DNA from 3 places in the Paenibacillus ihbetae genome. Region 3 is predicted to be linked to each of the others. Evidence: riboswitches for the same ligand, from Rfam matches in the RefSeq annotation. Region 3 holds a riboswitch; each other region holds the start of a gene.
What was found. A riboswitch is a leader RNA that binds a small molecule or an ion and turns the genes downstream of it on or off. The one in region 3 is predicted to bind cyclic di-GMP.

Region 1 (4,279 bases), 3.2 Mb from region 3:
GTTTCGGGAGGCGTCTCAATGCAACATCCAGGCAGGCTGCCGTGATTTCGATCGCTTGTTCTTTCCAGGTATGAAGGGAGGTTTTTTCTGAACAAGGCACCAGCTGGTGGGCTACAGAAGGCGGTGTGGCGAGAACGACATGGTGTGCGCCGATCTTCGCTCCATCCTTGCACAGCACGTGACGCACGCTGCCATCCTGGACATCGATGGACGTAACCAGGCTGTTCGTTACAAAACGCACGCCGAGATCGGATGCCTTTTTTCTTAATTCTTCGACCAGTTCGCCCCAGCCCCGATCCAGATACAACACCCCTTGAAGAGCATTTTGCAGCTGCTTCAATGCAGGGCCTGCTGCCGGCAAATCCGGCCCTACCACATAACTTGCCGTCCGCAGCAAAGAATAAAAAATATTACGCACCATCGGATCCCGCAGATTCGATTCGACCCATTCGCGAATACTGATGCGATCATAGGGATGAGTATCCATTTTCCCGAGTTTCCCCAGCCAGGCAGCAAGCTCCAGCTTCCCCTTCCAAGACAAGAGCGGGGTCGTGAATAAAGATTTCATATCCGTGGGCAAAACGTTCAATTTCCCCTTCCACACCCCGTAACCGTCAATCGAGGGCTCCGCTCCCTGTACGTTAAGTCCCAACTCCATGAAAGTCGCGTAAGCATCCCCCTTATACAAGGCATGCCCGCCCAGATTGAAGTAAGCACCTCTTTTCTTCATGGACATGGCCCGGCCGCCTAACCGATCCTGTTTTTCAATGATGAGCGTTTGCTTCCCTGCTTTCGCTGCATAAATTGCAGCGGCCAACCCCGCAATCCCTCCGCCAACAACGACCACATCATACTGTTGCATCGTTCATCATTCCCTTCGATTTTTACCTGTATGACGGGCAAAGGATGCGGAGTGTGACAGGGATCGAAAAAAAAATATGGATGCTTATCTTTGCGTGAAAATGAGAGCCGTCCCGAGAAGGGAGGCGCTCGGAATGAAAATATCTCCCCGCGCCGTCTCAACCACCGGAAATCCATTGGACTCAAGATGACGCCTTGTATAAGCAAGGTCCCGCACCTTGACTGCATATCCGGCAAATCCCGGTGAAGACGTGAAGGCTTCTCCCGGGAGCAAATCGGTTACATGGGATTCAGGAATGAGCTTAATGCGTCCGCCCTCTAGATCAAAGACACGCGCCTTCCCCTCTTGTTGCGGCGGAGTTCCCAAATAAAGCTGATACCGTGTCACATAGGCATCGAACGCTTTATCCTCCACACACAGTATCGCTTCGACTAACGCAATTGCCCCATTCGGATGTTCCGTATGGATCTGTTTCAGCCCAGCGTCCAATGGAAGATTTTCAGCGAATGCCAACCGCCCTTCGGATACTTGCTCGTCCTCGATTTCCAACAAGCGTACCGAAACCAATTGAGTACCGGTTGAGGTCTCCACGGGACGCTGTATCGTATTGACACCACCATGTCCAACGCTTCCCGCGTCCAGTCGAGCCGCAGAAGTGTCCGCTTCTGAAGTGGAGAAGACCAAGATATGCGTTCCCTCAAAGCGGTCCAGACAACGAGTGATCGTCGCAACGGTCCGCTTGATAGAGGCGATGATTCGCGGGAGCACGGCTGGGGGTGCCGTAAGCGGGATAAAATGCGCATCGTCAGGAATTCTCCCTCCCTCCTGCACAATCGTTACGATCTCAATGAAATTGTCGGCAAAGTCGATATGGGCATTAGCTGCTCCAAACGGTTTAGGGCTCTCACCTTCTTGTTCAGCCATTGTCGGATAGGCAGGCGGTCGGCATACGAAGCCCAGCTTGCGGTACAACTCCAGCGCCGTCTCCATATCATGGACCACATGCCCCACATGATGGATTCTGTTAATTTCGGTCTTCATGGACAACCCTCCTCATGGAATAGGTACTTGCTGCAATGTAATTCAAAAAGATTTGGTGTATCTCCATATCTGCTAGTATATTTTGTTCTTGGAATAATTCGTTATCCATGCGCCCGTAACCTCTAGATCCACGTGTTTCCAACAAAATAGCAATGCAAGAACCCCGCACAACGGGGGTCCGGTTGGACAAACAACAGCAAAAATTATAGTACGAAACGTAAAGACTGCTGACCGAAGCTTTTGTCAGCATCCAACAAAAATAAACGAATCTTATTCAATAGACTCGTCATTCTTCATCAGACTTCTCGTTGTGTTCTTTCAGATGATATCTTAGCATGAGCATTCCCATTTCCCTTGTCACCGTAAGGGTTATCTAGTATTTCGCAGCTGTGAAAGTAAGTATATAAATACAATTCATATATAGCTAAAAAATATAGATTTATTACAAAATCGGGACTGTAAGACTAGGCATTTAATTATAAACATAACTATAGGTCTATTTCATTACGACAAAATATCATATAAATTTACATTAAACAACAATTCCATATATCGTACGATAATGGCAAACCCGCTGAAAAACGGGGACGCAAAGCTACAGGGGCTAAGGTGAATGTTCACTATGCCAGCCAGTTACCGAATACGACGGGAAGCCTCCGTCTATTCTTTTAGAATACCTGATGGGAGGTTATTTGTGTTGTCCATTAAAGTAAATATATGGATATGTTGCCATGATATATAAATAACGCTTAAGGGGGGATTGAAGTACAAGCGTGGATTTAGAAGAGAATTACATACTTATATGAGTAACGTTGTCATTTATTGAATTGGAGGTAATGATGTGATGTCTGATACGAACACAATGGTTAGCAATTACGAAGAAGTTCCCATTCACCATTCTCTCTCGCCTGAGAGCATTCGCGATCTGATCGAAGAGAAAGTGCCAGCGATTCGAATTCCGAATTATGTCTCTTCGGAGACAGCCCAGAAAATAATCGATTTCATTCTCGCCCAGGCGTCGCTTGATGCCTATACACACGAGGTCTACATCGACGGCGTGCCGGAGCAGAAATATTATGGGGTCTACCGCGTCGGGATCCCGTTCAACTCGACCTACGGCACCCCGGCGGGCAGCGCCGAACGGGAGAACTACTATCAGGCGGCCCTGCCGGGACTGCGCAGGCTACGCGATCTCTGTGCGCCGAATCTGTCGCCGATCGACCGGCTGCGACTCGATCTGGATGAGGCCTGGATGGATGGCGCCACGATCGCCGCCTTCGAGGGCCGGAAAATGTTCGCCGGCATGGTGCGCATCATGCCGCCCGACGATTCGCATATTCTCGAAGAGAAGCCGCATGTCGACTGCCTGCCTGCGTCGATCTGCCCGCTCGACCAGCAGCTCAGCGCGAATATCTACCTGAAGATGCCTCCGGTCGGCGGCACGCTCGAGAGCTGGAATGTCCCGACCTTGTCGTATGCCGACATTGAGCGGCTCCCCGACGGCACCATCCCGCGCACCGACTTGCCGAAGCCGGTTGTCATCCATCCCCAGGAGTGTGAGCTGGTGTTGATCAACACGCGCAAGCCGCATGCGGTCAGCAGCTTCTCCGGCGGCATCCGGATCAGCGTCCAGGCCTTCATCGGATACCAGCCGGGCAAGCCGCTGAGGCTGTGGTGCTGACGTACGAGCCGGTGCGCTGCCTGCTCTCCGGCCCCGCGCTTTCGCCCGTCCTCCACGACGCGCTTACGCAAGTCCCGGTCCGGATCTGTGCCGAGCCGGCCTTCGACGACGTCGTGGCCGCCCTTGGAGACCGGGTACCAGCGGGCCCAGATGAGGCCGCCCGGCACGACACCCCCGTCTTCTATGGCTGGGAGCCGAGCTACGCTGCCATCATGCGCCTTGCCTCACCCGCGCACAAGCATCTTGCGGGCCTATGCAAGGACAAGGCAGCCTTCCGTCGGCTGACGTCCGATCTCACTCCCGCATTCCGTTGCGTTGCGTTGCGTCCTGACGAACTCTGCACGTTCCGACCACCATCCGACCGTTCGGTGGTGCTGAAGCCAAGTATCGGCACCAACTCGATCGGCGTCCGGGTGGTCGCTTCGGCTGACGCCTGGGCGGAGGCTGTCGAGCAGTCTCTGGACGAGATCGCCCGCGCGTCGGCTCGTGTCGGCACTGATGTCGTGTCCGACACGCTGTTCCTGGTCGAGGATTATGTCGAGGGAACCGAGTTCGCCTGCGATGGTTTCTGGAATGGGGATGGCGAGGCGGTGATCACCGGCATCTACGAGCATCCCTTCGACACGCCGGGCGATGTGGCGGATGTCGTCTATTTCACTTCTCGCCCCATCATGCGAGCACTGCTCCCGCCCGCC
Region 2 (4,279 bases), 1.9 Mb from region 3:
GTGGAATGTAACCTCAACCTCGCTGTCCGGGTGCAATTCCTCAAATGCAAGCTTAGCGCTATAGACGCTCTCCGTTACAGCGGCTTGATAATTCAGATATTGATGGCCATCGAACGGAGGCTCTAACTGAATTTCTGCTCCGCCCTGTGCATCAAATACCTTCAATTCCAGCTTCTCAAGAATCGCGTCCTTCGTAACCAGATTTTCATACGCTTCTCTTAAGGCTTGATTTGCTTCATCAATTTCCTGCTGCGTAGCGTCCGGTTTGCTCAATACATCTTGAGCATTCTGCAGAGCATCCTTAAACGGTGTCAGACTCTCCGAAGTATAGTTATTTTCATCATAGCCGCCACTCGTCATGAAATTATCAATTTCATTGACCGTCGCTTCAAGCTCGGTTTTATCGGCCCGCAGTCCATCGCGCGCCTCATTCAAAGCTTGCAGAGCCTCATCGACTTCTTTTTGGGTAGCAGCCGGATTTTGCAGAACTTCCTCTGCGTGCGTCAACGCAGCTTGAAAGGCATCCCAGGAGTCCTTGGAGTAGTTCTCCTCAGCAAGATTTTCGGCCTCCAGCTCGTCCACTCTGTTCTGCAATGCCGATTTATCTGCAGTCAATCCATTACGCGCATCATCGAGCGCTTTCAGCGCATCATCGACTTCCTTCTGGGTAGCAGCCGGATTTTGCAATGCGGCTTCAGCTTCTTTCAGAGCTTGATCGAAAGCTGCCCAGCTTGCTGCCGAGTAGTTTTCCTCTTGCAAGTTTTCGGCTTGGATTTCATTCGCGCGTTGTTCCAGATCCCTTTTATCCACCTGAGTGACAAAAGTAAAGTAGCTTCCGTCAGCAAGCTGGCTGCTGTTCAAAGTTGCCTTGCCGGTCACTTTGTCCGCTGGGACCACGGTTACTGCTGCCTGCTCAAACGTCGGACTATTGCTCGTTAACAGGTAGATTCGATACTTCTCTTGATCTGCGCCGTCGACTTGCAAAGTAATCGGCGCATCGGTCCAATCGGCGCTTTTCTCGACTTTATACACTCGCGACATCATAGTTGCCGGAGATTGTGTCGTGTCATTCGCATGCTTTAATGCTTGAGGCAAATCCGTATCGTCAATTACATTCACGTAATCAGCTGGATTACCATTGTCACTAAATGTTAGAAAAGTCGTATCCGTAGCGATCGGATTCTTCTGCGCATTTTCCTTGTTGGAAGCTTCAAAATCACCAAGAGCTATGGCGACGTTCGCTCCCTCAACCTGGGACTTGGATTGGGTCTGCTCAAGCCCTCCGGCAACATCTTTTCCGATCCCTGTGATCCTATGCCCAAAACCGCTGTTGTCAGCTGCTGCCCACATTAATGTGCCGTTACTTGCAACATAGTCGGCAGGATCACCTGCTTCGGTTTTCAATGTAATGCCATATTTCAGCGCGAGATAACTGTTTACCTTTTCCCGCTCTTCCTCATTCAATTTGCGGTTAAACACAAGCACTTCTGCAATTTGTCCGCCATCAAAAGTTCTATTGTGGGCTGCGCCAATATAATGATAACCGGCTGTTCCACCCATATTTCTTGTCCAGTCCACGCTATTCGTTGGTTCCGCCTTTTCCAGATAACCATTAATGGAAAGAGCCCAGTCATTCCCCGCCCTGGCGTTAAGAATGTGAGGGACGGTAATCGTCTCTGCAGGTGTAAAGCTCTTCAATGCGGACGTTCCAAAATGCGTCGAAATATTATTTTGTTGATAAGCCGACGAGCTGGTTTCGTTCCCCCCAAATTCCCACGGGAAGCCGGTCGTACCATTGATTTGTACAGAGAATACTTCTCTTGCACCAGTGGCGGGAATAGCTAATTCAGAGTTTGTTTTAAATTGCATTTTCTTAGTTGCTGTAAAAGATACGGTTACCGGGTGATAGTTGATCATCGCCTTGCCGATATCCTCAAGTTTTAGAACCCTGTCCGTGTGATAAGGGACCCATACCCTGTTGGGATCGGCTAAATCCTGCAATTTGGTGATATAGGTTCCGTTATCTTCAAACCCGCTGTCCATCCCTTTCGTTAACTCGAACCAGGAGACCAAATCCTGGCTAACCCCGCCCGGACCGTTCGCAGCAGCATTTGCTGTCTGAGGAGCCAACGCAAGTGGAAAGCCGCCAGCTACGACCACGATTGAAAGCAAAATGGCTAACTGCCTTTTCCAGTAGTACTTACTGCCTTTGGCAAACATCTCTCTACCTCCTATTTACATTCATTAAATGTCATGCAGCATTCATCAAGATTCACCCGTTAGAGTGACTAACAGGTGGGTAAACCCGGCAATGTATAAAGAACTAAACATATATACCATCGATAAGCACCACCCCCGTTGCAAAAAAAAACCTCCGTCAAAGCGGTCAAACGCTGGACGGAGGCCTCCGCCGTATTCGGTAGCTGGCTGGCAGTAGAATTTGCGTATTGCAGCAAATCCGTTAGCCCCTATAGCTTTGCGTCCCCACTTTTCAATGGGTTTGCCATGATCGTACGACCTTGTATGTAATTGAGAAACATTAACTATTATACTAAAGGTATATTATTACAGCGGATTAAATTAGGTTCTACGGCCTTATTTTTGTAGTATATTATCACTATTTGTCGTATTTTGGTAAATCGCGACTTTTGGCACTAAAATCTATACATGACTGCTTATTATTAAGCTCCGAAGAAGCCTCGATGCAATGAGAATTTCTGCACAGCGGAGGAGTACAATTACCGCGTGCCTCTCCCAGCGCGCGGTGTAATGATGACTGCTGCACGATGATCAGCGACGCTCGGACGACAAGCCATGCAAATGGGCGATCTCCCTCACTTTTGAAATGCGAAAGGAAGCACTTAAAAGCCATCCCGCACAGGATGGCTTAAGTCAAACCAACGTCAAATCTTTCTTACAAATAGAATACATCCGCAGGTGCCGAATCTTTACGTGATATCCCTTTATTTTGAAAGCGAATGCTCTGCATACCATTTTCTTAGCAGATTAATATGTGCCTGATGATAACGGTTATGGTCAGCCATATGCCATAATCCCCAGCGGATGGTTGCTTGCTTTTCATTCTCATGACCAAAGGTGACCACCCGATCTAAATCAGCATCCTGCAATTGGGAACAGGTGTCTTTCAGGATGCTTAACACCTCTTCATACTCCGATATCAGCGTGTTGAGCGACTTGCCTATGATCATCGGCAGCCGGTTGTTCGCATCGATCATGGGGCCGTATTGTTCTTGTAACGAATAAGGAAGCGGCTCCCCTTTCATTCGATACACCCAATTCAAATCAACATACAGGATATGTCTCATTAATTGAGCGGTGCTGTTAAAGCTGCCATCGGGGCCCTTGTAATCGACTTCTTCCTGCGACATTCCCTTCGTAATCAACTGAAGTCGCTGGCTGTTCTCTTTCACCGCAGAATATAACATCCCAACGATCGGGGACATATTTGCCTCACCTTGCAAATCTTTAAGCATCAGGCTCTTCCTCCTGCAATAGTGGCTTCCCGGCCAATTATTTCTTTATTTCTGTAAGGATTGCATCCCACATTAATACATTTATATTCGGATTTTGGTCTTCATTCATTATCGAGATGGTAAGCTCCTGTGCTCCTTGAATGTCCATTTCGGAATAAGCAGGAACCTCTCGTTCCTTTCCATCTGCGATATAAGTGCTCCTGCTTGCTTCGACCCCATCTACGGTAATGATGACGGTGCTCTCGCCATGGAAAATATCGTCCGGAATGGCGCTGTAGCTGGAGAATGTCAGATACTTCCCATCCAATTGATAAGTGAATGTGCAGTTCCCTGAATTATTCCTGCTCAACACATTCATTTGAGGCTCCACTTCTTTACGGCCCGCTTCAAAACCGGTAAGGCCTGTCTCCCAAGCTACAGAACCACTCTTTAACGGGAGCTCGTGCAGCCCTATTTCCTTGCCTGCTTCGATTTTTGTTGCCTGTGCAAATAAATGATTCACTCCTTGAATCGTTACGGTAGTCCCAATGGAAAGGAGGATCGTTATGAAGACGATTTTACTCAGGCCCTTAACGGAATCTTTTGGAGGCCGCACTAATTGTTGTGCGAGAAATCCAATCGCTGCCCCCAATGTATTGATGAGCACATCATCAATATCAAAGCTTCCTAAATGCGTTACCATTTGAACCGTTTCAAGCAGCACAATAGAAACCAGAAATATACTGATGAACCGAAGAAAACGGCATGGAAATAGCTGCGGAACGAGAATTCCGTAGGGCAGAAAG
Region 3 (4,279 bases):
CATTCGGATAAGCAGTGATGCAAATATCTTCGCCGATTTGTTGAACGGAATGAATCTTTACCCGCAGCGCTTCATCCATCAATTCTAAATCCGAGCCTGCGTACGGCGAGATGGATTTCCGTCCTCCCAACACCTTGGGGGCGATATAAATCATCCATTTATCAATAAGGTTGGCCCGAAGGAAGGATCCATTTACTTCGCTGCCTCCTTCTACCAGCAGGTCGGTAACACCTCGCTGATATAACATATCCGATAATGCATGGAGGTCCAGCCCGTAACGGTTCACAGGAACGAACAGAATTTCAATTCCTTTTTGCTGCAGCATGCGCACTCTTTCCGGATCAGCATCCTCCTTCGTGACTACCCATGTCTTTGCTGCTGAACAGTCGGTAACTTTGGCATCCTCAGGCAGTCTCAAATTCGAATCTAAAATGACCCGGATGGGATTCTTCCCGCTTTCTTCTGGCAGTCGGGTCGTAAGGAGGGGATCATCCGCCAAAACCGTATTAATTCCTACTAATATGGCATCGACTTTGTTTCTTAGTTTATGTACCACAAGCTGTGTTTCATCACATGTAACCCATTTAGAATGTCCCGTCGACGTGGCAATTTTCCCGTCAAGCGTCATGGCTACCTGGGAAATAATAAACGGCCGTCGTTTTGACATATTGTGCACGAATCGTTCATTGAGTAATTCGGCTTCCTTCCCCAATACACCCACATCAACTTCTATCCCATGCTCTCTCAATAATTGAATGCCTCTTCCGGCCACCATCGGATTCGGATCCTGCATCGCCACGACAACTCTTGCGATTCCCGAGTTGAGGACGAATTCTATACAAGGAGAGGATTGAGGGCTTGGTTCCAGCGTAACATAGAGTGTTGCGTCTTCGGTGTATCCTTCAGCCATTTTGAATGCATGCACCTCCGCATGAGGTTCCCCTGCATTTCGATGAACACCTGCACCGACTACTTGTCCATCTTTAACAATTAGTGCGCCAACAACCGGGTTCGGGTTCGTTTTCCCATTGGCCGTACCTGCCAGTTCCAATGCCAGCCTCATAAAATGTTGGTCTGATTTCATACGATTTACACTCCCCGTCATAATAAAGCAGTCTCCACCAAGGAGTTATAGATATGACCCGATTTTTCGATTTTCGTTGCCAAATACCGATTATTGTGCTCGGACACATCTCCCCAAATCGATACATGCTGATCGGTTACAAGTCCTTTTTCCCGCAAAGACTGCAGCTTTCTAGGATTGTTCGTAATCAGGGTGACTGGTTTTTGCCGCAAGCTCTGAAGTACACGTATGGCTTCTTCATAGGAGCGCTGGTCATCCTCGAAGCCAAGACCAAGATTGGCCTCTACTGTATCGAACCCTTCCTCTTGCAAAAGATAAGCTAACGATTTGGAGAAAAGGCCTATTCCGCGACCCTCGTGATTCGCCAAATAAAAGAGAGCCCCGCTGCCGTTTTCCACGATCATGCGCATGGATGTCCGCAGTTGGTAGCCGCAGTCGCATCGTTTGCTCCCAAAAATATCTCCCGTATGGCAAATGCTGTGCATCCGTATCAAGGCGTGCTCCTCATTAGCAAAATCACCGTATACCAGCACGGAAGACTGCTGATATGAAGCGAGATCTGCCTGAGATAATGAGTCTAGAATATCATTCTTATCCATAAATGAATTGCCTGTATTTAACCAAGTGTACCATTTAAATACGACTTCATAATCCTCCAATTGCACAGGGAGCCGAACGGGACCAACAAGGCCGATGTTGGGACATTCCGGCTGTTTAAGAATGGTTAATTTACTCTCTAGCAATTTCCTGACCTGGTCCGAATTCATGAATACAACTCCTTTTTTGTTATGATGGTTACAATCGATGGTTTGTTTTCCTCCCTGAAAACGTTGGCAATTTTGCGCTAGCTATTACTTTTTCAGCCTCAAAAATCCAGCCGCGGAAATGTAAATTTCTAGAAATGGACACAAAAAAACCCCTGTCTGAATAGACGGAGGCTTCCGTCGTATTCGGTAACTGGCTGGCATAGCGGATGCAAGCGATCCACCTTAGCCCCTGTAGCTTTGCGTCGCCACTTTTCAGTGGGTTTGCCATTATCGTACGATGTCATTTCATAGAATTAATCCGCGATTGTTGTCGATTATGGGAAGGCAATACCAAATCAGAAACAATCGAAAGTAATAGCTTTTTGTCGATATGACTACAAATTGAATATAAAATACAACTTCATGAATTGCAACCAAAATATAATTCGATCCGAAGGAACGATTAAAAGATTACCGTCTTCCCGCTCACTTTCTAAACTAGCACTAGCTTGGTCCGCTTAAGCTTCATTTCAAATGACGGCTTCGTAATGTATTCCATATAAGCGATCGTGCCGGTAAACTCCAGGTATGCTTGGAACCGAGTGCGGATTCTCAACGATTCCGCCAACGGCAACAATATGGGTTGGCATGATCATGGCATTCGCCTCCGCTCGTTATTCTTGCTTATCATCAGCTTTACGAGGAATAAACCTCATTATAATTCACGATGCTTCCGGGAGGATGTTCCTCATCCAAAATGCGCAGAAGATGCGCTCCAATCTCGGTTGTGGACAGCAGCTGCCCGGATTCATAGGCTTGGGAAAATGCACCGGCCAGCTCAAACTGCTTCTCATCCTGATCTCTGGCCATGCTTTGCATTTCCGTATCCACCATGCCGGGATTGACGGCAATAATCTGAGCCGGATTCTCCCCGCTTGCTTGCTCTAGCCCTACACACTGCGTGAACATATTGAGCCCGGCTTTGGCGGTACAGTATGCGCTCATGGAAGGAGCGGGATATACCCCCGAGCCCGAAGAAATATTCATGATTTTCCGCCGGGCCTTATACCCATTGGTTTGATTCAAAAAGCAAGAGGTTAGGATCATCGGCGCAATGAGGGTGATCTGCACATTCTTCGCAATCTCCGCCGCTCCGCATCGATCGATTCTCCCAAGCGGTTCCAGCATTGAGGCATTATTAATAAGGTAAACTGTATCGGTATCCTCAAGCTCCATGCTCCCTATGATATTTTCCATCAGCAGCTCAAGTCCCGAGGGTTCACTCAAGTCATACACATAATGAGTGTATCGCTCATATCGATCCAGCGTCATCGAATGGCTTCTCGCAATTCCGTAGACGGCATGTCCCTGCTGAAGAAGCATCGTCGCGAGCTGTTCTCCGATCCCTCTTGACGTACCCGTTATAATATAGTGTCTTTGACTCATCTTTTGCGCCTCCAATTCATCACATCCAACCGCCTCACATGTCTTACATCACAAGACATTTTTGCATCGGGCTGGTTGGACCTCCTTGTGTGGCTGAATATTCCACACCCTATGGATTTCCAGTTTCATCTGCGATCTCCTGCCTGGGGCTCTCATTTCGATTATGCTATCATGTTGACCTCTACTGGAAATCAGCAATTCAGAAGAAACCGTTGCATGGCGATTATGATACGATGAGCTCAGTAATAAACCATTCCCGTATCATTCGAAAGGAGCTGCATCCGATGAATGCTACCTTCAGAAAATATCGCCCAACCTGTGGTTTAACGACGAAGCAGAAGAAGCGGCACAATATTATATTTCAATCTTTAACAACTCCAACATCACCAGAGTCACGCGTTACGGGTCGGAGCAGAATGAACATCATACGGTGGACGAAGGCACCGTCATGACGGTGGAGTTTCAGCTGGAAGGCCAGCCCTTCGTCGCGTTGAACGGCGGACCGCAGTTCCATTTTACAGAGGCGATTTCATTTATCGTACATTGCGAAACCCAAGAAGAAATCGACTATTATTGGGACAGGCTTACTGCAGGCGGGGATGAAAAGGCTCAGGTATGCGGCTGGTTAAAAGACAAATTCGGCGTGTCCTGGCAGGTTGTCCCTGCAAATCTGAGCACGATGATCACCGATCCGGACCGCTCGAAAGCGGAACGGGTGATGGAAGCACTGCTGCAAACCAAGACAAAAATCGACCTGCGAGCTTTAGAAGAAGCTTATGAAGGGTGAGCGATAAATAAAAAAGGGTGCCGGGCGGCACCTTTTCCCTTTCCAGATCACTTACGGAACGCCTGCTGCAGGAGAGCGGCCCATGACTTGTGGATTACAGGTTTCAGTCGCAGTTGCTGCGCATCAGCCGCTGTTTTCATCTTGTCTTTGTCCTCCAAGCTTAAGGGAATGGGTAATGTTCAAGTGCTGCGGAGATGCTGAGAAACCCAAGCTGAT

Region 1: it holds a riboswitch for cyclic di-GMP, as region 3 does, so the genes downstream of both, BBD41_RS09460 (hypothetical protein) here and BBD41_RS23770 (GTP cyclohydrolase II) in region 3, are expected to answer to the same signal.
Region 2: it holds a riboswitch for cyclic di-GMP, as region 3 does, so the genes downstream of both, BBD41_RS15065 (DUF8202 domain-containing protein) here and BBD41_RS23770 (GTP cyclohydrolase II) in region 3, are expected to answer to the same signal.

The regions. Positions count from the first base shown of each region.
Region 1 covers NZ_CP016809.1:2,085,373-2,089,651, forward strand. Annotated here, with positions in the region: gene BBD41_RS09450 (FAD-dependent oxidoreductase) at 1-862, opposite strand, end outside; gene BBD41_RS09455 (VOC family protein) at 947-1,903, opposite strand; cyclic di-GMP riboswitch class I at 2,458-2,544, shown strand; gene BBD41_RS09460 (hypothetical protein) at 2,748-3,584, shown strand; gene BBD41_RS09465 (ATP-grasp domain-containing protein) at 3,578-4,279, shown strand, end outside.
Region 2 covers NZ_CP016809.1:3,376,432-3,380,710, reverse strand. Annotated here, with positions in the region: gene BBD41_RS15065 (DUF8202 domain-containing protein) at 1-2,220, opposite strand, end outside; cyclic di-GMP riboswitch class I at 2,416-2,515, opposite strand; gene BBD41_RS15060 (DinB family protein) at 2,964-3,494, opposite strand; gene BBD41_RS15055 (VanZ family protein) at 3,532-4,279, opposite strand, start outside.
Region 3 covers NZ_CP016809.1:5,294,747-5,299,025, reverse strand. Annotated here, with positions in the region: gene ribD (bifunctional diaminohydroxyphosphoribosylaminopyrimidine deaminase/5-amino-6-(5-phosphoribosylamino)uracil reductase RibD) at 1-1,084, opposite strand, end outside; gene BBD41_RS23770 (GTP cyclohydrolase II) at 1,102-1,851, opposite strand; cyclic di-GMP riboswitch class I at 2,034-2,127, opposite strand; gene BBD41_RS23765 (SDR family NAD(P)-dependent oxidoreductase) at 2,527-3,276, opposite strand; gene BBD41_RS23760 (VOC family protein) at 3,581-4,063, shown strand; gene BBD41_RS23755 (GNAT family N-acetyltransferase) at 4,187-4,279, opposite strand, start outside.